Regions from separate parts of the Tessaracoccus flavus genome, predicted to be linked through region 1. Evidence: riboswitches for the same ligand, from Rfam matches in the RefSeq annotation. Region 1 holds a riboswitch; the other holds the start of a gene.
What was found. Region 1 has a riboswitch for thiamine pyrophosphate ahead of thiM (hydroxyethylthiazole kinase). Riboswitches for the same ligand answer to the same signal wherever they lie in the genome.

Region 1 (10,850 bases):
GCGGGCGGCGCGCCACGACCCTGACCACGACAACCCGTACGGCAAGCACCGCGCCGTCGGGGCGGCACACCTGGCCGCAGCCGTGGCGCTGCTCGCCATGGGTCTCTTCCTCGTGGCGGACTCGGCGATGACGCTGTTCACGGCGGAGCACCCCACGATCGGCACGCTCAACATCTTCGGGTACACGGTGTGGCAGGGCTGGCTCATGATCGGCGCGCTCATCGCCACCGGCATCCCCAACGTCCTGCTGGGCAGGGCCAAGATGAAGCTCGCCGAGCCGCTCCACGACAAGGTTCTGTTCGCCGATGCGGACATGAACAAGGCGGACTGGATGACCGCGTTCGCCGCCGTCGTCGGCGTCACGGGCATCGGGCTAGGGCTGTGGTGGTTGGACTCGGCGGTTGCCATCCTCATCGGCGCCGACATCGTCAAGGACGGCTTCAGCAACCTCCGTGGCGCCACCGGGGACCTGATGGACCGCCAGGCGCGGACTCACGACGACAAGGACGAGCATCCCCTCGTCAGCGAAGTGCGCGGGGTGGTGGACGGCCTGGCATGGGTGGCGGAGGCGCAGGTGCGGATGCGCGACGAGGGCCACGTGTTCCACACGGAGGTGTTCGTCGTGCCGCACGCTGAGCCGACGCTCGAGCTGCTGGAGTCGGCGCAGAAGGTTGCGTCGTCGCTGGACTGGAAGCTCGATGATCTGGTGATCGTCCCTGTCCGGGAGCTGCCGCGCCGCGAGGAGTGAGCGACGCACGCAGCTACGCTGTCCCCGATGCTCACCGCCCTCATCGTCTCGCTTCTTGCAGGCCTCGCCACCTCGGTCGGCGGCCTGCTCGTGGTCCAGCGTCGCGAACTGGGGCGCGAGTTCCTGGCAGTCGCGCTGGCCTTCGCCGCGGGGGCGATGCTGCTGATCTCCTTCATGCAGGTGTTGCCGCTGGGCATCGACTGGATGGCCGAAAGCCACACCTTGGCGACTGCCGAGGCCCTGGTGTTCGCGGCCTTCTTCGCGGGGATCGCTCTGGTGCTGGTCATCGACCGGCTGCTGCCGGCCTCCTTGAACCCAAGCGAGATCGAGGGCCGCGAGGGCGCGATGGACTTCCACGACGCCACCCGTAACAAACGGCTGCTCCGCAGTGGTCTCCTGGTCGCACTCGTGCTTGGCCTCCACAACTTCCCCGAGGGCATGGCCACGTTCTTCACGAGCTATCACGACCCCGCCGTGGGCGTCGCCCTGGCCATCGCCGTGGCCATTCACAACGTCCCGGAAGGGATCGCCGTTGCCGCTCCCGTCTACGCGGCCACGGGATCTCGGTCCAGGGCGTTCTGGTGGGCCACCGTGTCGGGGTTGACCGAGCCGCTGGGTGCGCTGCTGGCCGCGGCGTTGGTGAGCTGGCTGGTCCCCGAGTCCGTCCTCGGGATGTTCTATGGGATGGTCGCCGGGATGATGGTCTTTCTCGCACTCGACGAGATGCTGCAGGCGTCATGGCGCTACCAGACGGCCAAGCACCAGACGATCTACGGAATGCTCGCCGGCATGGCGACGGTGGCGACCAGCCTCGTGCTCTTCGCTGCGGCCTGAGCCCGATCGTGCGCCGCGGGCCCGCGGGATGGTCGATCGGTCCCCGCGATCAGCGTGGAACCGGTGACCACCGCTCGCCCGCGTAGGAGCGCCCCCAGAAGAGCTCCTCATAGTGCGTCGCGTTGATGAAGGCGGTGAGCATCGCTTCGCGGGTCGCGTCATCGGCGGAGTCAGCCGCCTCGTCGAGCAGCGAGATTGCTCTCCTCGTGTCCGCCTGGAAGGCGGGGTCGTTGTACGCGGCCACCCATGCGCCGTAGGGGTGGTCGGCCACATGTGCGGCGCTGGACGCTAGGCGATGACCGACGTCGGCGTACACCCAGAAGCACGGCAACACCGCTGCCACCCCGACGGCGTAGGGCTCGAAGGCCGTCGCCGCGAGGAGCGAGTTGACGTAGGCGCGGGTGGTGCCCGACGCCGTCGTCGACCGCGGCAGGTCCCGCAACCGTTCGTCGCTGAGCAGCGAGGCGTGCATGGCCACCTCGGCCGCCACTGCGCCGCTGGCGCTGGTGGCCCAGAACTGAGCTGCAGCCGAATGCGGGGCGCGCGCCGCGAGCATTGCCACCGCGCGGGTGTAGCCGCGCAAGTAGACGTCGTCCTGCGCCAGATACTCGACGAAGCGCGCCGGCTCCAGCGTGCCGTCGGCCAGCTCCAGGAGAAGGGGCAGCCGGTCGATCCGCTCACGGATCTGCGCGGTGGCGGCCCAGGCCCGCTCGGAGAAAGTGCCCGTCGGCCAGTCCATCTCAGCCCTCCCGCTGATCGACGGCGTGGTCCACGGGTCCGTGGCCGGAGCCAGGGGTGCGGCTGAGTTGCCAGCTCGAGCCCGACTCCAGCGCGCGCATGAGGTAGTCGCGGGCCTGCTCGACGGCCTCGAGGCTCACCCCGCTCGCGGTGGTGTCGCCGCGCAGCGCCGCGAAGGCAGCGATCGCCGAGCTGAGCGTGCACCCCGTCCCGTGGGTGTTGCGTGTGGCAATGCGGGGTCCGGTGAGGATCGCGATCTGATCGCCGTGAGCGAAGGCGTCGGTGAGGGTGGTGTCCGTGAGGTGACCGCCCTTGACCAGCGCGGCGCGGGCGCCGGCGGCGACCAGACCCCTGGCCTGCGCGATGATCCCCTTTTCGTCCGTGGCGGGTGCGCCGCCCAGGAGCACCGCGGCCTCCGGGACGTTCGGGGTGATGATGTCGGCCAGGCGCATGAGTCGGCCGCGGACCACGGAGGTGGCATCGTCGTCGAGCAGCCGGTCGCCCGATGTCGCGACCATCACCGGATCGAGCACGACGACGCCGAAATCCTCGCGTCGCTCCTCGAGCAGGTCGGCGACCGCGGAGGCCACCGCGGCGTTGGACAGCATCCCCAGCTTGGTGGCGGCCACCGGCAGGTCGTCGAGGACCGCTGTGACCTGGGCGCGGACAAACTCCGGCTCCACCGGCCGGGCGTCGAGGACCCCCTGCGTGTTCTGCACGGTGAGGCCGGCCAGCGCGGCGGTGCCGTAGACCCCGAGCGCTGCGAACGTCTTGAGGTCGGCCTGGATGCCCGCGCCGCCGCTGGGATCGGATCCGGCGATGCTGAGGGTGACGGTGGGGTTCATCGGTGGCTCCAGAGGGCGAGTAGCTGCTCCGCGGCGTGGCGGGGATCGGGGGAGGACGTGATGGCGGACACGACGCACAGGCCGTCGACGCCAGTTTCGATCACCGAGCCCGCGTTGACCAGGTTGATGCCGCCGATGGCCAGCGTCTTGGCCGCGCCCCGTGCGGCGAGGGTCAGGCGCGCGACCCCGTCAAGGCCGAGGGCCGGTGCCGTGTCTTCCTTCGTGGGCGTGGCCCAGACCGGGGACAGACCCAGCGCGTCGGCGGTGGGGTCCGCGAGTTCGGCGGCCAGTTGCTCGTCGTCGGAGATGCTGAGCCCGATGAGGAGCCCCTCGCCGAGGACGCGGCGCGCGCGCCGGACGTCGCCGTCGTCCTGGCCCTGATGAAAGTGGAGTCCGAGATCGGCTGCGACGGAGAGGCGGTCGTTGACCACGATGGCCGCGCGCCTTCCCGTCGCGTCGTGGGCGCGTTCGTTGGCCGCGACGCACCGCACGACGAGCTCGCGGTAGGCATCGTCGGGGAGCTCCTTGTCGCGGATCTGCACCACGCCGGCGCCGCCGGCGACGGCAGCCTCCACGAATCCCGGGACCTCATCGGGTCCGCCGGAGAGCGCGGTGTCCGTGACGTAGTAGAGACGCCAATCGACTGCGTCCGCGAGCCCGGGCCGTGCCTGCATCAGGCCTCCTCGACGCTGACCAGCGTCGCGACCTCGTCGGGGGTCAGCGTGTGGAGCGCGTCGATCCACGCCACCTGGAACGACCCGGGGGCGTTGGTCTGCTGGGCTGCGCGCGACCCCGCCGCCCCGAAGAGGGCGTGGGCGGCGACGACGGCCTCGTGGGCGGAGTGCCCCGAGCCGGACACTGCGCCGAGCGCAGCGGCCACGGTCGCGCCAAGGGCGCAGCCGGTTCCGATCACGAGCGGCATCAGCGGGCTGCCGCCGCTGATCCGCGTGACGCGGCCGCCGCTGATCACCACGTCGACGGGTCCGGAGATCGCGATGACGGCGCCGGTCTGCTCGCTCAGCTCACGTCCCGCGGCCAGGGCGTCGTCGGCAGTGTCGGTGGCATCTACCCCGCGCCCACCCGCAGAAGCCCCTGCGAGGCCGAGGATCTCTGACGCGTTGGCGCGAATGGCGGCGGGGCGGTGAGCGAGCAGATCGCGGGCCAGTTGGGTGCGGACCGGCAGGGCGCCCACGGCCACCGGATCGAGCACCCACGGAGTCCCCTCGCGCTCGGCGGCGGCGGCCGCGAGGCGCATGGCCCGGTGCTGCTCCGCCGATCCGTTGCCGACGTTGATGAGGAGCGCCGACGCCACCCCGGCGAAGATCTCTGCCTCCTCCGGCAGGTCGATCATCGCGGGGGCGGCGCCCACGGCCAGCAGGACGTTGGCGGTGATCTGCGGCACCACGGTGTTCGTCATGCAGTGGACGAGCGGCGTGCGGCTCCGCACGGCGGTGAGGATGGGGGAAACGGTCATGATGGCTCCCTTCGCTAGCACAACCTAGATCAGGTACTGCGGGTGTGTTCTCAGCCCCTCCGTCAGGGCACCCCGGCTCCACGAAGACTAGCAGGGCCGTCGTGAGCGACCGCCAGTCAGGTCACCAGGTCCGTACGCCCTTCCCGAAGCGGAGCGACCGGCGAACCGGCCGCGACGCGCTCGAGGCTGACGAGGACGTCCTCCAGAGCGACGGCGCCGTCCCGGAACCGCAACGTGAGCCCGGCTGTGCTCATCCGGGGCAGCACCGCGGCGATCAGGTGCGCGACGTTGGCCCGGGAGGTGGCGCCGTGGGTCACGTGGTCGCCGACGTCGAACTTGCGGGTGGCCTCCTCCTCGGTCAGCTGTCCGGGCGCGAGGATGGTCCACTGCAGCGGTGACGAGCGGAGGTGGTCGTCGGCGGCCGCCTTCGCGACAGCGTAGTGATGGAAGGGATTGTCCTGCGGCACCTCGTCGCGCCCAGAGCCGACGTAGGACACCATGATGAAGCGCGGGATGCCGCGGGCTGCGGCGGCATCGATGCTGCGGATCGCGGCGTCGCGGTCGACGGCATACGTGCGCTCAGGGTTGCCTCCGCCGGCACCGGCGGACCAGACGACGGCCTCGCTGCCGTCCAGCACCTCGCCGAGGGCGTCGGTATCCAGGGTCTCGACATCGGCGACGACGCAGTGGGCGCCCGTCTCCTCGACATCGCTCCGGTGGTCCTCGTTGCGCACCACCGACCTCACCTGGTGCCCCGATTCGCTGAGCATGGCTGCAGTGAGCAGTGCGATCTTGCCGTGTCCGCCGATGATGGTGATCTTCATGGCTTCGACGCTACCCGAGGTCGCCGGGCGTCGCCGGTCTTCGCAGAGGGCGGTCCGTGAGCTTGTCGTCCTCGTTCCCTGAGCTTGTCGAAGGGTTGCGGCCGTGACTGTGGTCGCCGCCCTGGTGGTCGGGGGCGGCGGTAGGGAGCGGGGCCGTGACCCTTCGACGGACGGGCTGCTCGCTGCGCTCGCTGGCCCTGCTCAGGGATCAACCCAGGTCCCTGAGCTTGTCCCTCCGTGTTCCCTGAGCTTGTCCCTCCGTGTTCCCTGAGCTTGTCGAAGGGTTGCGGCCTGGGCTGTGGTCGCCGCCCTTGTGGTCGGGGGCGGTGGTAGGGAGCGAGGTCGTTACCCTTCGACGGACGTTCCTCGCGCAGGCGCTCGTCACTGCTCAGGGACCACCCTTCGACGGACGGGCTGCTCGCTGCGCTCGCTGGCCCTGCTCAGGGATCAACCAAGGTCCCTGAGCATGTCCCTCCGTGTTCCCTGAGCTTGTCCCTCCGTGTTCCCTGAGCTTGTCGAAGGGTTACGGCCGTGACTGTGGTCGCCGCCCTGGTGGTCGGGGGCGGCGGTAGGGAGCGGGGCCGCCACCCTTCGACGGACGGGCTGCTCGCTGCGCTCGCCGGCCCTGCTCAGGGATCAACCCAGGTCCCTGAGCTTGTCCCTCCGTGTTCCCTGAGCTTGTCGAAGGGTTGCGGCCTGGGCTGTGGTCGCCGCCCTGGTGGTCGGGGGCGGCGGTAGGCCGCGGGCCGTAACCCTTCGACGGACGCTCGCTCGTTCCTCGCGAGCTGCTCAGGGACCGCCCTTCGACGGACGCTCACTCGTTCCTCGCGAGCTGCTCAGGGACCGATTCGACGGGCGCTCGCTCGTTCCTCGCAAGCTGCTCAGGGATCAGCGTCTCCTAGTAGCTGAGGCCGTAGCCGAAGGGGTGGAGGACGCCGCCGTCGGGATCCGGGATGTCCACCGGCAGCTTGCCTGTCGGGTTCACCTCGCCGGTGATGACGCGCACCAGGGCGCCCGTCGTTACCGGGGAGTAGGAGTAGGTGGCGATCTCGGCGGAGGCCTCGTAGTACGCGACGTCGTACGGGTTACGCACGGCCACCGCGACGACGGGCTTGCCCGTGGCGACGAGGGCGTGGACGAGTCGGGCCAGGGTCGCCTGTCGGCTGGAAACCTGATGGGTGAGCACCACGACCAGGTCGGAGGTCTCGGCAGCCGCGACGGCTGTGGCGATCTGGGCGGCGGTGGGACTCGTGTAGTTGAGCCGCGTGGTGGTCGCGCCGGCGGCGTCGAGCGCAGCCTTGACGTTGGCCGTCGTCGACACACCCCAGCCGGTGACGAGCACGCTCTTGCCGTCGACGGACATCGGCAGCGTGCCGTCGTTGTTGATCAGCGTGACTGTGCGGTCGGTGATGGCATCGGCAATGGCGAGATGCTCGGGCGCGCCGACGATGTCGTCGACGGCCGCCTGGTCGCACAGCGGCGCGGAGATGATACCGCGGCGGTGCTTCATCCGCAGGATGCGCTCGACCTTCTCGTCGATGAACTTCTCGCTCAGACGGCCGCTCCTGACGGCCTCGAGGATCGCGTCGCGGGCCAGGAGAGGCGCCGGGGACATCAGCAGGATGTCGACCCCGGCCTCGAGGGCGCGGACGGCCACTTCCTCGTCGCCGTACTTCTCCCGGACGCCGGCCATATCGAGGGCGTCGGTGATGATGACGCCGTCAAAGCCGAGCTCCTCGCGGAGCACGCCCGTCAGGATGGGCTTGGAGAGCGAGGCGGGGTCACCCGAGTCGTCCAGCGCCGGCATCAGCAGGTGCGCGGTCATGATCATGTCGACCCCGGCGTCGATCGCTGCCTTGAACGGCGGTGCGTCGAGCTGCTCCCACTCGTCACGGCTGTGGGTGATGAGCGGTAGTCCGTAGTGGGAGTCGACGGCGGTGTCGCCGTGGCCGGGGAAGTGCTTGGCCGAGGCCGAGACGTTGCCGTCCTCCTGGTAGCCGCGCACCTGGGTGGCCACCATCTCGGCGGCCAGGTGGGGGTCGGAGCTGAAGGACCGGACACCGATCACCGGGTTGTCGGGGTTGACGTTGACGTCGGCGACGGGGGCGAAGTTGGTATTGATGCCGACGGCGCGCAGCTCCTCACCGGTGATGGCCGCCGCGGTGCGGGCGTCGTCCACGGAGCGGCCGGCGCCGAGCGCCATGGAGCCCGGGAACTGGGTGGCGGGCGGGCCGAAGCGGGTGACGATTCCCTGCTCCTGGTCGGTCGCGATGATGAGCGGCACTCCGGTCTTGGTGCCAACCGGCTTGCCCTTACCGCGGGTGGTGCGGGTCTCCATCGCGGCCCGCTGGAGTCCGTTGGTCAGCTCGCAGACGCCCTCTGGGCCGTTGGCGTAGCTGTTGGTCCAGGCGAAGTAGATGACGCCGCCGAGGTGCAGCTCGCGGATGACGTCGGCCGCCTTCGCGATGCCGAATCTCTCTGCGTTCCTCGCGTCGTCCGCGTTGGGGTCGGTGCCGTAGACCGGTTGGACCTGCAGTTGGCCGACCTTCTCTTCCAGGATCATTCGCGCAACCGTTGAGCGAACGAATCCCGTCACGTTGGCGCGCGCGGGGACGACCCCCGCGACCGCGCTGGCGGCGAGGGCTCCGGCGCCCATGCCGATGAGTTGACGACGGGTGAAGTTGGGCATTATGTGCTCCCTTCTCGGTGCGCCCGTCCAGACGCACCTGGCCAGCTTCGCACTGCGAATCGCATTTGGCTAGGCCTTCGGCGGAATAGTCGTCGAAGTACAGCTCATCTCCCACGGAGCCACTAGCGTGGTGGGTGACCCGAGGAGGAACGATGAGCGGCGCCGCCGAAGTGCATCCCAACGCAACGCTGACCCCCACCAAGATCGAACTTCTGCAGCGCTGGCTGCCGACCCAGGACTGGTTCCGGGGCGACGCCGAACGGGTGCGGCAAGCGACGCGATTCAGGCTCGTCGACCCCGACGGGGCGGTGGGCCTGGACGCGATCATCGCGGCGGCAGGGGAGGCCGCCTATTTCGTTCCGCTCACCTGGCGCGACGCCCCGCTGGAGGGGGCCACGCTGGTCGGCACCCTCGAGCACTCCGAGCTCGGCACCAGGTACGGGTACGACGCCACGACCGACCCTGTGTTCCGTACCGAGGTCGAGCGGGTGATCAGGGAGGCCGACTCGCACTCCGAGATCCACGACCAGGCCGGCAACGCGCTCCCGCTCGACTCAACGGCATCGGGGAGCGGGGTGGTTGGTGAGCCAGCCGGTGAGATATTGGACTTCGTCCGGGTCCTCGACCGGGCCGCCGACGTACCCATCGACGCCGTCGGCACGCTGACCGTGGCCTGGACCGACGACGAGGGCCCCCGCAGCGACGTCGTGGCGCTGCTGCGCTGAGCCGGGCCCGCCTCGAGGCGGAGGGCCGGCCAGGGCCGGGGGTCAGTCGGCGTAGCTGGCGACGGTCTCGCGGAGGGCGTCGATGCTGCCCTGGTAGCGGGGGAGGGCGCAGGAGTCGAGGTCGTCGAGCATCAGCTGCAACCGCCTCAGCACCGGAGGAATGTCGCGGGCGAAGTGCGCGAGCTCCTGGACGCTCAAGGTGAGCAGCGTCTCGACGTCGGAGCCCTGGGCGACCACGCGGACCACGCCGTCGTCGTCGGCGATGTACGGGCTCGGCACAACCCGCTGCACGATGACGCGGAGCAGCCTGTGAAGCTCGTTGATGACCTGGTTCGCCGTGGTCGGGTCGTTGGTGCCGGGGGACAGGGCGCGGTCGCCGATGTCGACGAGCTGTCGGAAGCCGAAGGAGACGTCCTGCCGGGTGGTCCGCTCCGTCGCCAGGCGCATCGCGGAGGCGAGTCTCGACTGGGCATCCTCGTCCCACCCTTCGCCCCAGAAGGTCGCAAGAGGCTGGCCGTGGGTGACGAACGCGCCCAGCGACCTCTCCAGCACGATGACCCCTTCAAGCTCCCCGGCCAGCCTGACGAGCTCTGGCAGGTCGATCTCGTCCAGGTGACCGTGGCGTTCGCCGACCTGGATCCTGGTGGAGGGGGTGCCCGCCGTGGGCGACCAGGTGGGGCCGGCCCCGCCGTTCTCGTCCTGTCCGGGGAGTACGCGCTCGATCAGCCGCAGTGTGCGGTCGCCGATCCTTGAGATCACCTTGCTGACCTGGATGGACTCGGTGATGTGGCGCACGAACGCGAGGAAGAGACCGACGCAGCCGATGGCCATGAGGAACGCAAAGGTCACCGACACCCGCGGCACGAAGCCGGACGAGTCGTCGGTCTCGTTCAGGATCGCCCGCAACGCGATGAGCGAGAAGACGAACGTGGCGATGAACATGCCGAAGGTGGCCTGCACCACCCGGCTCTCGAGGAACGAGCCCAGGATCCGCGGGGTGAAGCTGCTGGAGGCCAGCTGCAGGACGACCATCGTGATGGAGAACACGACGCCGACGGTGGAGATGGTGGCCGACGCGATGGTCGTCAGCGCGCCCCGTGCGGCGTCCGCACCTCCCGGGAACACCCAGAACATCCAGCCCCGTAGCTCCTTGTCCAGCTCGGGCAGCACCAACGCCATCGCCAGCGCGCCCAGCGTCATAGCGACGGGCAGCACCCAGAACGGTTGCCACATCCGGTCCCAGAGGGTCGCCTGCTCGATGGCGTTGACGGAGCCGCGAGATCGTGAGGTAGCCATACCTGATCTTGGCACGACGCCGGGGGTGCGCGGGCCGCCGCGTCTCGGGTTGGCGACGGCTACCTAGTCAGTGCTGCGCGCAGACGAGCCGCGTACTCGGCCGCCTCCGTCTCCGCGTACCGGGTCCTGGGCCAGAAGAAGCCGCGGAGACCGTCGCCCCTGGTCCTGGGCACCACGTGGACGTGGAGGTGGGGGACGGATTGGCTCACCACCGTGTTGATGGCCGTGAAGCTCCCTTGCGCACCGAGAGCCTCCTCCATCGCGTTGGCGACGCGCTGCACGACGCCGAACAGGGGCGAAATGAGTTCGGCCGGGAGGTCCAGAAGAGTGTCGACGTGGGTGATCGGGCAGACCAGCACGTGTCCCTTGAAGACCGGTCGATGGTCGAGGAACGCGATGACGGTGTCATCTCGGTAGACGACGTCGGCGTCTACGGCCCCCGCGACGACGCCGCACACCACATCGCGATCCCCGGGGTCCATCGCCCAAGTGTGACAAGGTTCACGGTCAAAAATCCATAGGCGTTGGACCGGCGTTCGCCAGCCGTCCTGCTGAGCGAGTCCCCGTGTCCCCTGAGCTTGTCGAGTCCCGTGCTCCCTGAGCTTGTCGAGTCCCGTGCTCCCTGAGCTTGTCGAGTCCCGTGCTCCCTGAGCTTGTCGAAGGGTAACGGCCGTGCA
Region 2 (10,850 bases), 1.1 Mb from region 1:
AGAACCGCTTCGGACCCGCCGACGAGGTGGGCTGCTTCGAGATGAGCGAGCGCGGCATCGTGGAGGTGCCGGACCCGTCCGGGCTGTTCACCACCGCCCATTCCGAACCCACCCCGGGCACCTGTGTCACGGTGACGCTCGAAGGACGCCGGCCGTTGCTCGCGGAGATCCAGGCCCTCGTGGCCCAATCGCCGAACCAGTCGTCGCCTCGACGAACCACGCACGGCCTGGACAGCTCCCGCATCGCCATGGTGCTCGCGGTGCTGGAGCGCAAGGCGAACCTGCCGCTGTCCTCCCACGACGTGTACGTCTCCACCGTCGGCGGGGCCAGGGTGACCGACCCGTCAGTCGACCTTCCGGTGGCGGTGGCCGTCGCCTCGGCGGCGCTGGATCGCCACTTCCCGAAGAAGCTGCTGGCCCTCGGCGAAGTGGGTCTGGCCGGTGACCTCCGGCGGGTGCCCGGTGTGGAGCGCCGCCTGGCCGAGGCTTCGCGGCTCGGGTTCGAGCTGGCCGTCGTTCCTCGCGGATCCCGTGACGTCACGGTGAAGGTTCCCAAGCTGGGCGGGCTCAAGGTGGTCGAGGTGGAGACACTGGCGGATGCCCTCGGCATGCTCGACCTGCGCCGAGCCGCGAGGCAGTGACGATGGAGTGGCTCCGCATCGGTGAAGTGGCCGCGCGCACCGGCCTCACCCCGCGAACTCTCCGGCACTACGACGAACTCGGACTCCTGGTACCGAGCGGCCGCACGGATGGCGACTACCGGCTGTACTCCCGCGACGACATGGACCGCCTCCTGGCCATCCAGCACCTCAAGTCGCTGGGGCTCGGCCTGGCGGAGATCCAGCAGGCGCTCGACGATCCGACGTTCGACGCCGGTCCGCTGCTCGAGCGGCACGCCCGCGTCGTCGAGCAACGCATCGCCGCGGAGCAGGCGCTGTTGCGTCGGCTCCGGCAACTGCAGACCGCCGCGCAGACAGGGTGGGACGAGGTGCTTGAGACCATTGCGCTCAGCGAGCGCCTGCGTCATCCCGACGGCGAGGTCCGGTTCCGGGCCGCGCTGACGGGCCACGCATCGGCGCCGGTCGAGGACCTGGTGGAGCGCCTCCGCTCGGACCCGGAACCCGGGGTCCGCGAAGCGGCCACGTGGGCGCTGGCCCAGCAAGGTCCGGCCGCGCTGAGGGCAGTCTCGTCGCTGGCCGACGGCGACGCCCAGGCGAGGCACGCGCTGGCCCACGTGCTCGGCAAACTCCGGACCATCGAGGCCCTCCCCCAGCTGTCCCTGCTGCTGACCGACGACGTGCCCGAGGTGGCGGCCAAGGCGGCGTTCAGCCTCGGCCAGGTTGGCGGCGACGAGGCAGTTCAGTTGCTCATCGGCGCGCTGGAGGATGGTCGGGTGGCCGTGCGTGACGAGGCGACCTCGGCCCTCGGCCGTCTTCCCGAGTCTCTGGCGTCGCTCACCGCGGCAGCGTCACATCCGCTCCCGCAGGTGCGCGCGCAGGTGGCCGAGGCCCTCGGCTTCCTGGCCCATCCGGAGGCTGTCCCGGTCCTCATCGCAGCCCTTGAGGACGACGATGCCGACGTGCGGTTCTCCGCCCTGCTCGCGCTGGGCAGCGCAGAGGGCCCCGAGGCGCGTCACGCGCTCGAGGCCCTCACTGCTTCACCCGACCGGCGGACCAGCCTGGTGGCCGCGCGCCTGCTGGAGGCCCGGCCGCTGAGCTGACCATTGTCAGCGCCGAGCGCTCGGATCCTGTGCCGGGCGCTCCTCGAGGAAGCGCTTGGCGATCGCGGACAGTACCGCGTCGTCGCCCTCCGCAATCCGCTGGAGCGGTTCGTCGGCGGCGAAGGCCAGTTGCCCGAGTGCGGAGACGGCGGCCAGCCTCACCTCAGGATCGTCGTCCGTGGTGGCGGTCTCAAGTGCGGTCGCGGCCGCGTCCGCCTCCGGCCCACCCACGTAGCCGAGCGCGTCGGCGGCGTGGTGCCTGACGACGGCGTCGGCGTCGGCCAGGCGCTTCACGAGCGCGTCGACGCCGTGCTCGCCCAGCCGACGGAACGCGTCGCTGAGCGCGTCGCGCTGCCAGTCGTCGCCGTCACCGAGGCGCTCAGCCAGGGCGTCGGCGGCCCTCGGGCCACCGGTGTTGGCAGCGGCACGGTAGGCCTTGATGGCGACGTCGGCGTGGGTGTCAGCCACGAGCGGCCGGACGTGCTCGAAGTGGTCGGGGTTGGCCACCTTGCTCACCACGTGTGCGCCGGTGAACCGCTCGTGCTCCGACTCGCTCGCCAGCAGCGCGAGGATCTCGTCGTTCGCGTCGTCAGCGTGCTGGACGATGGCCCAGGTGAGGTCCTCCTTCACCCGGCCGTCCGTCTCGGACTTCAGGTGGGCCAGCAGCGCCGGGACGATCTCGGGACCTTGGAGAGCGCCCAGAGCGAGGGCGGCGTGCCGACGGTCGGTGCCGACGCTGGAATCGAGTTGGTTGATCAGGGTGGTCACGTCGTACTTCATGCTTCGAGGCTAAAGCTTCACGCGACGTGAAGGTCAAGCCGGCCACCTAGCGCCCTGGGAAGTACTGCTCAATGCTCTTCTGGTTGCTCAGTGGTTTCCCTAGACTGAAACCCTGTCCGCAGGAGGATTTATTGTCCAGGTCGACCGTCCGCCGCTACCTCAAGCAGCTCGCACCCGGTACCCCGGTGCGCGCCGGGCTGGATCGCATTCTCCACGGCGGGACGGGCGCGCTGATCGTGCTGGGCAACAACGCCAAGGTGCAGCAGGTCTGTTCCGGCGGGTTCCAGATCGGCGTCGACTGCACCGAGCAGTCCCTGCGGGAACTCGCCAAGCTCGACGGGGCGATCGTCCTCACCAACGACCTGAGCCGCATCGTGTCCGCCGGCGTGCATCTCGTTCCCGGGGGAGATCTTCCGACGGCGGAGACCGGAACGCGGCACCGGTCGGCCGACCGCACGGCCCAGCACGCGGGCGTTCCCGTGGTCACCGTGTCGGCATCCATGGGCACCATTTCGCTGTTCCTGGCTGGACGGCGCCACGTCGTCGAGACGGTCCCACAGGTGACCAGCCGGGCCAACCAGACGCTGGCCACCCTCTCGAGGGTGGTGGGCCGCCTCACCGACATGCTGGACCACTTCTCGACGCTGGAGATCGGCGAGCAGGTGACGCTGCGCGACCTCACGCAGGTGGTGCACCGCCTCGAGTTGACCCGTCGGTTGTCGTCGGAGATGCAGTTCTACACCGATGTGCTCGGCGTGGAAGGGCGGCTCGTGTCGCTCCAGCACGCGGAGCTCGCCACCAGCTTCGACGGCCTGGCGGACCTGCTCACCCAGGACTACTCCCACAACGTCGCCGACCCCGCCGCGTTCGACCTCACGACGCTGCACAACTTCTCCGGCGAGGAACTCTTCGCGAGCCAGCTAGTCGCCGAACGGCTCGGATTCGGGGCAGCGCCAATCTTGAGCAGTCGCTGACGAGCCGCGGCATCCGCCTGCTCACCCGGACGGGCCGCCTTCCGGGCCCGCTCGTCACCAGGCTGATCAGCGAACTCACACTGCAGGAACTCTTCGGAGCTTCGGTGGCGACGCTGATGGAGATCGAAGGAATCGGCCCGCAGCGCGCGCGCCAGATCCGCGACGCGCTCGCCCGGATCACCGAGTCCAACTGACGACCTGCGCTGCCAGCAGGGGGCTTCGGACCAAGCTCAGCGACCGTCGTCAATCGGCTACAGTGACCGGTACACACAGGGGAGCGCCACAGGGGCGCTGAGAGTGCGGATCACCGCAGACCCTCAAACCTGATCCGGTTAGCACCGGCGTAGGGAGTGAGATCTCCTCGGGCCTGCCCGAGCCTCCGAAAGGAGCACCATGAAGTTCAGCGCCACGCTCGCCACCGTCACCCTCGTCGCCCTCGCCGCGTGCAGTGCGCCGACCCCCGGCCCCGCTGAGGGATCCGCACCTCCTACCGAGTCCACGGAGCTCACCGTGGTCACCCACGATTCGTTCACGCTGCCGGACGAGCTGAAAGAGCAGTTCGCCGAGGAGACGGGCTACGAGGTGACGTACCTCGCGCCGGGCGATGCTGGGGCACTGGTGAACCAGCTCATCCTGACCAAGGACTCACCGCTCGGCGACGTCGTCTACGGCATCGACAACACGTTCGCGAGCAGAGCCGACGACGAGGGCATCCTTACGGACTACGACTCCCCCGCACTCCCCCAGTCATCGACGCAGTTCGATGCTGCCGGCCTCACGCCGATCGACTTCGGGGACGTCTGCATCAACGCGGACAAGGACTGGTTCGAGGAACGGGACCTGCCGCTGCCCACCACCCTCGACGACCTGACCGACCCTCGCTACAAGGACCTGCTCGTGGTGACCAACCCGGCGTCGTCCTCGCCCGGTCTGGCCTTCCTCATCGCCACCATCGGGGCCAAGGGCGACGGCTACCTCGACTACTGGCGAAGCCTGATGGACAACGGCACGCTCGTCACGTCCGGCTGGTCGGACGCCTACTACACCGAGTTCTCCGGGGCCGACGGCGAGGGGCCCCGACCGCTCGTCCTCTCGTACGCAACCTCGCCCGCCTTCACCGTCGAGGACGGCGAGTCCTCCACGGTCGCCCTTCTCGGCACCTGCTTCCGCCAGATCGAGTACGCGGGCGTGCTCGCCGGTGCCGAGAACGAGGCGGGGGCCCGCGCGTTCATCGACTTCATGCTGTCGCCGAAAGTCCAGCGGGCGATCCCGACGAACCTCTACATGTACCCGGTGGTCGCCGACACGCCGCTCCCCGAGGAGTGGGTGAAGTTCGCTCCGCTCCCGACGCAACCGATCGAGGTCAGCGCGGACCGCATCAGCGAGAACCGGGACCAGTGGATCAGGGACTGGACCGAGGCCACCAGTGACTTCTGATCGGCCCTCATCGCTCATTGCGGACCGGAGCGCCACCAAGCCACCGCCGCCCGCATGACCAGGTGGCGTCTGGCGTGGCTGATCGCCGCGCTCGTACCCGCCGTGTTCCTCGGGGTCTTCTTCGCCTGGCCCGTCGCCGCGCTGGTCGCGAGGGGCTTCCACGACGCAGAGGGGTGGACCCTCGACGGGTTCCGGCAGGTCTTCGCGTCCCGCCGGACATGGCGTGCGCTGACGTTCACCCTCTGGTCGGCAGGCGTGTCGACAGTCGCGTGCCTGGTGCTCGGCCTACCCGGCGCCTACCTGCTCTACCGGTGCCACTTCCGCGGCCGAGACGTGCTGCGGGGGCTCATCACGATCCCGTTCGTGCTGCCGACGGTCGTGGTCGGCGTTGCGTTCGGGTCCCTGCTGCGCCGAGACGGGCTACTGGGCTGGACCGGCCTCGACGGCACCCCGACGGCGATCATCGCGGCCATGGTGTTCTTCAACTACTCCGTGGTGGTGCGGACCGTCGGCACCTTGTGGGCCAGGCTCGACCCCCGCCTCGGCCACGCCGCCGCGATGCTGGGCGCGTCACCGCTGCGGGCACTGGCGACGGTGACCCTGCCCGCCCTTACCCCTGCCGTCGTCTCCGCTGCCTCGCTCGTCTTCCTCTTCAGCGCCTCGTCCTACGGCATCGTGATGGTGCTCGGGCAGACCCGCTACAGCACGATCGAGACCGAGATCTGGTTTCTCACCACCCAACTGCTCGATCTGCCGGGAGCAGCTGCGCTCTCCGTCGCCCAGCTGGCGGTGGTCACGGTGGCGCTCTGGGTGAGCGGACGAGCGCAGGCGACCATGACCCGGGCGCTGCGCCTGCAGCCCGACGTCGCGGCCTCCCGGCGCCTCGCCCTGCGCCGCGACTGGGTTGCGGTGAGCATCACGACCGTCGTCGGCACCCTCCTCCTCGGGCTTCCTGTGGCGAACCTGCTCTGGCGTTCGCTCCACGCAGAGGGGGCCTTCGGAGTCGGCAACTATGTGCGGCTGTTCAGGGACGGGGCCTTCGGGACGAGCGTGTGGTCGGCACTCAGGACCACGCTGCTGACGGCGACCGCCGCCATGACGATCGCGCTCACGCTCGGGGTGCTCGTGGCCCTCGTCGCCTCCCGCCGCCCCCGCAGCCGCCGTGGAAGAAACGCCTTGTCCGCACTGGAGGCGCTCTTCCTCCTGCCGCTCGGGGTGTCCGCGGTGACCGTCGGCTTCGGGTACCTCATCACGCTCAACCGACCACCCCTCGACCTCCGCTCCTCGATCGTGCTCATCCCCATCGCGCAGGCCATCGTCGCCCTGCCCCTGGTCATCCGCACGCTGCTGCCGGTGCTCAGAGCGATCGACCCGCGCCAGCTGGAGGCCGCCGCGACGCTCGGAGCGCACCCCTTTCGAGTCCTGCGCGACATCGAACTGCCCCATGTGGGGCGCGGGCTCGGCCTCGCCGCGGGCTTCGCATTCGCGACGTCGCTCGGCGAGTTCGGAGCCACCAGCTTCCTTGCGCGTCCCGACAACCCGACGCTGCCTGTCCTCATCTTCCGGCTGTTCGGGCGGCCGGGAGCCGAGAACTACGGTTCGGCGCTGGCCGCTTCTGTGGTGCTGGCAGGATTGGCAGCGATCACGATGGCCGCCGCCGAGCGCGTCCGGCCGAGGGAGGTGACGTCGTGGTAGGCCTTGAGGTGCGCGACGCCGTCGTCCGGTACGGCGCGACCACAGCCGTCGACCACGTGAGCCTCCAGGTGACCCCTGGCGCAGTCGTGGCGCTCCTCGGTCCCTCCGGATCCGGGAAGTCCACCCTGCTGCGAGCGATCGCAGGGCTCGAGCCGTTGGTGTCCGGGGCCGTGCTGTGGGACGGCACGGACCTCGCCAGGGTGAAGGTGCACAAGCGCAACTTCGGTATGGTGTTCCAGGACGCGCAGCTGTTTCCCACCATGACTGTCGGCCGCAACATCGCCTACGGGTTGGGGTCACTGGGCAGAGCGGCTCAACGTGAGCGCGTCGCCGAGATGCTCGACCTCATCGGGCTACCGGGGTTCGAGTCCCGGCGGGTGACGGAGCTCTCCGGTGGCCAGGCGCAGCGGATCGCGCTGGCCCGCTCGCTGGCTCCCTCCCCACGCCTCCTGCTGCTGGACGAGCCATTGTCTGCCCTCGACACAGGCCTTCGGCGACGCCTTGCCGATGATCTCGCCCGGATCCTGCGGGCCACGCACACTACAGCCATCCACGTCACGCACGACCACCAGGAGGCATACACGGTGGCCGACACCGTGGCGGTGCTGCAGGAGGGCCGGCTCCTGCAGGAGGCCGACCCGGACGCGCTCCGGAGGACGCCCGCCTCCCGTGAGGTGGCGGCCTTCCTCGGCTTCCGAGCCTTCGTCACTCAGCAGCAGGCGCGGGTGCTGCTCTGGGACGGCACGCTGCCCGTCGGCACCGTGCTCGGGATCGGGCCGGGTTCCCTGGTGCCCGACCAGGCCGGGGTAGAGGTGCCGATCCTGGACCAGGGCTTCACCGTCGACGACGTCGAGGTGGGGGTGCGGTTGCCCGACGGCCAGCGCGCCGTCGTCTCCGTGCCCGAGCGACTCGACTCCTCGACGATGCGCATCCGACTGATCGGTGGTGCCGTCACCCCCGTCTGAGCCGGCGAACTCGCTGCTCAGGATTGGGGGGCGTCAGGTCCCTTCGACTGTCGCCACGCCGCTGCTATCCGCTGCCCGGCGGTGATTGCGCTCCCCAGCGCCACCAGAGACAGCGCTGCGGTCAGGACCCACAGTGGCGCACCGAGATCGACGGCCAGCGCGCCGGCCCCGGCGATCACGAGCCGGTCGGTTCGCTCGAAGAGCCCGGTCGAGGCGTCCCAGCCCTCCACCTCGGCACGCGCTCGCGCGTAGGACACGACGAACCCCATGACGAGGGCACCCAGGGCGAGCCACATCGTCGCTGTGTCGTGCAGGGCCGCCCAGATGGCAAAGCCTGCGAAGACAGCGCCGTCCGCCACCCGGTCCAGCGTCGAGTCGAGGAATGCTCCGAACCGGGACTCCCGTCCACCGAGACGCGCCATCGTGCCGTCGAGGCCATCGGCCAGCAGGAAGGCCCCGATGATGAAGAACGCCAGCGCCCACCGGCCCTGCGGCAGGAGCCACAGCGAGGCCACGGCGACGCCGAGTGTTCCAACCACCGTCACGGCCGTCGGTGTCAGTCCCACCCGCAGGAGAAGTCCGGCCAGTGGGGTGAGCGCACGCCCGTAGGCTCCGCGCAGAAACGACAGCACCGGGTCAGCGTACCCAGCCCCGGCCGACGCTGACCCTGAGCCTCGCCACACGACGTCCTGGGGTCGGGGGGGGTCGGGAGTAGGACTGGACGCCAACCCACAACCGCGAACGCCAACCGGCCGACCCGAACGCCAACGCCCAGCCGACAACGCCAACCGGCCGACCCGAACGCCAACGCCCAGCCGACAACGCCAACCAAGAACCGAGACGCCAACCGACATCCCGTGTCGCCCGCGAGACCCAGCGTCACCCGCGATATCTCGCTGGCGTCGCTGGGCCTCGGCGGCGTTTGGGCCTGTCCGTTGGCGTTTGGGCCTGTCCGTTGGCGTTCGGTCCTGTCCGTTGGCGTTCGGGTCGGCAGGTCGGCACGGGACAGAGCGCAGACGCGACGACGGGGCGGACCAGGTGGTCCGCCCCGTCGGCGTGGTTGTCAGGCCGTCGGCCCGGCTTCGCCGTCGGCGACCGGCTCGAGTTCCGGCACCTCAGTCTTGGCCACACCGGTGAACTTGAACGGCAACTCGGAGCCCTCCTCGGCCACGTCCACCTGGACGATCTGGCCGGCGCCGATCTCCCCGAAGAGGATCTTCTCGGCCAGGATGTCTTCGACGTCGCGCTGGAGTGCCCGTCGCAGCGGGCGCGCACCGAGGACCGGGTCGAAGCCGCGCTTGGCGATCAACGTCTTCGCGGCGGGGGTGAGCTCGATGCCCATGTCCTTGTCGCGGAGGCGTCCTTCGATCTGCGCCACCATGAGGTCGACGATCCGCTCGATGTCCGCCTGGGTCAGCTGGTGGAAGACCACGATCTCGTCGACGCGGTTGAGGAACTCGGGACGGAAGTGCTGCTTGAGCTCGTCCGACACCTTCGCCTTCATCTTCTCGTAGCTGGACTCGGTGTCACCGGACCTGGTGAAGCCCAGATTGACATTCTTCGAGATGTCTCTGGATCCAAGGTTCGTGGTCATCACGATGACGGTGTTCTTGAAATCCACCACGCGGCCCTGCGCGTCGGTGAGACGACCCTCATCCAGAATCTGCAGAAGCGAGTTGAAGATGTCGGGATGCGCCTTTTCGATCTCATCGAAGAGCACCACGGAGAAGGGCTTGCGGCGGACCTTTTCGGTCAGCTGTCCGCCCTCTTCATATCCGACGTAGCCGGGAGGCGAGCCGAACATCCGCGAGGCGGTGTGCTTCTCGGAGTATTCGCTCATGTCCAGCGTGATGAGGGCGTCCTCGTCACCGAACAGGAACTCGGTGAGCGCCTTGGTGAGTTCGGTTTTGCCGACGCCCGAAGGTCCGGCGAAGATGAACGAACCGCTGGGGCGCTTGGGATCCTTGAGACCCGCCCGGGTACGGCGGATAGAGCGCGAGAGCGCCTTCACTGCGTCGTCCTGGCCGATGTATCGCTTCGCCAGTTCCTGCTCCATGCGGAGCAGTCGCTGCGATTCCTCCTCGGTCAGCTTGAAGACCGGGATGCCCGTGGAGCCGGAGAGCACAACTGCGATCTCCTCCTCGCCGACCACAGCCGGGATGTCGGAGTCGCCCTGCTTCCAGGCCTCTTCCTTCTCAGCCCGCTGTGCCCGGAGCTTCTGCTCCTCGTCGCGCAGGCGCGCGGCGCGCTCGAAGTCCTGAGCGTCGATCGCCGCGTCCTTCTGGAGCTTGTTGGCCGCAATCGCCTCGTCGAACTCGCGCAGATCCGGCGGTGCCGTCATCCGCTGGATGCGGAGCCGTGCTCCCGCCTCGTCGATGAGGTCGATCGCCTTGTCGGGCAGGAACCGGTCCTGGATGTAGCGGTCCGCCATCGTGGCGGCGGCGGAAAGCGCCTCGTCCGTGATGGTGATCCGGTGATGCGCCTCGTAGCGGTCGCGAAGGCCCTTGAGGATGTCGACGGTCATCGCGACCGACGGCTCGGCCACCTGGATCGGCTGGAACCGGCGCTCCAGCGCGGCGTCCTTCTCGATGTGCTTGCGGTACTCATCCAGCGTCGTGGCGCCGATCGTCTGCAGCTCCCCCCGAGCCAGCATGGGCTTGAGGATGCTCGCCGCATCGATCGCGCCCTCGGCTGCGCCGGCACCGACGAGCGTGTGGATCTCGTCGATGAACAGCATGATGTCGCCGCGGGTCTTGATCTCCTTGAGGACCTTCTTCAGGCGCTCCTCGAAGTCACCGCGGTAGCGGGATCCGGCGACGAGTGCGCCCAGGTCCAGCGTGTAGATCTGCTTGTCCCGCAGCGTCTCGGGCACGTCACCGCGCACGATCGCCTGGGACAGGCCCTCGACGACGGCGGTCTTGCCGACGCCGGGCTCACCGATCAGCACGGGGTTGTTCTTGGTGCGACGGCTCAGCACCGTCATCACCCGCTCAATTTCCTGGGTGCGGCCGATGACCGGGTCGAGCTGGTTCTCGCGCGCCGCCTGGGTCAGGTTGCGGCCGAACTGGTCCAGGATCTGGGAGTTGCCCTTCTCCGGTCCGGTCTCCGGGGCGCCCGACATGGACGCCTCGCGCCCCTGGTAGCCCGTGATGAGCTGCAGCACGGTGCTGCGCACGCGGCTGAGGTCGGCCCCCAGCTTGATGAGCACCTGCGCCGCGACGCCCTCACCCTCACGGATCAGCCCGAGCAGGATGTGCTCGGTGCCGATGTAGTTGTGGT

Region 2: linked by a shared signal. The riboswitch ahead of RPIT_RS01605 (thiamine ABC transporter substrate-binding protein) and the one ahead of thiM (hydroxyethylthiazole kinase) in region 1 are both predicted to bind thiamine pyrophosphate.

What each region holds. Positions count from the first base shown of each region.
Region 1 is NZ_CP019605.1:2,526,865-2,537,714, reverse strand. It holds gene RPIT_RS11765 (cation efflux transmembrane domain-containing protein) at 1-748, shown strand, start outside; gene zupT (zinc transporter ZupT) at 776-1,582, shown strand; gene RPIT_RS11755 (TenA family protein) at 1,632-2,321, opposite strand; gene thiD (bifunctional hydroxymethylpyrimidine kinase/phosphomethylpyrimidine kinase) at 2,323-3,165, opposite strand; gene thiE (thiamine phosphate synthase) at 3,162-3,839, opposite strand; gene thiM (hydroxyethylthiazole kinase) at 3,839-4,639, opposite strand; TPP riboswitch at 4,629-4,724, opposite strand; gene RPIT_RS11735 (SDR family oxidoreductase) at 4,756-5,463, opposite strand; gene RPIT_RS11730 (glycoside hydrolase family 3 protein) at 6,362-8,152, opposite strand; gene RPIT_RS11725 (maltokinase N-terminal cap-like domain-containing protein) at 8,305-8,877, shown strand; gene RPIT_RS11720 (DUF2254 domain-containing protein) at 8,920-10,173, opposite strand; gene RPIT_RS11715 (HIT family protein) at 10,233-10,655, opposite strand.
Region 2 is NZ_CP019605.1:374,597-385,446, reverse strand. It holds gene radA (DNA repair protein RadA) at 1-641, shown strand, start outside; gene RPIT_RS01620 (HEAT repeat domain-containing protein) at 644-1,720, shown strand; gene RPIT_RS01615 (HEAT repeat domain-containing protein) at 1,727-2,500, opposite strand; gene disA (DNA integrity scanning diadenylate cyclase DisA) at 2,632-3,474, shown strand; TPP riboswitch at 3,736-3,841, shown strand; gene RPIT_RS01605 (thiamine ABC transporter substrate-binding protein) at 3,868-4,911, shown strand; gene RPIT_RS15530 (ABC transporter permease) at 4,966-6,606, shown strand; gene RPIT_RS15525 (ABC transporter ATP-binding protein) at 6,600-7,571, shown strand; gene pgsA (phosphatidylinositol phosphate synthase) at 7,589-8,203, opposite strand; gene RPIT_RS01590 (ATP-dependent Clp protease ATP-binding subunit) at 8,635-10,850, opposite strand, start outside.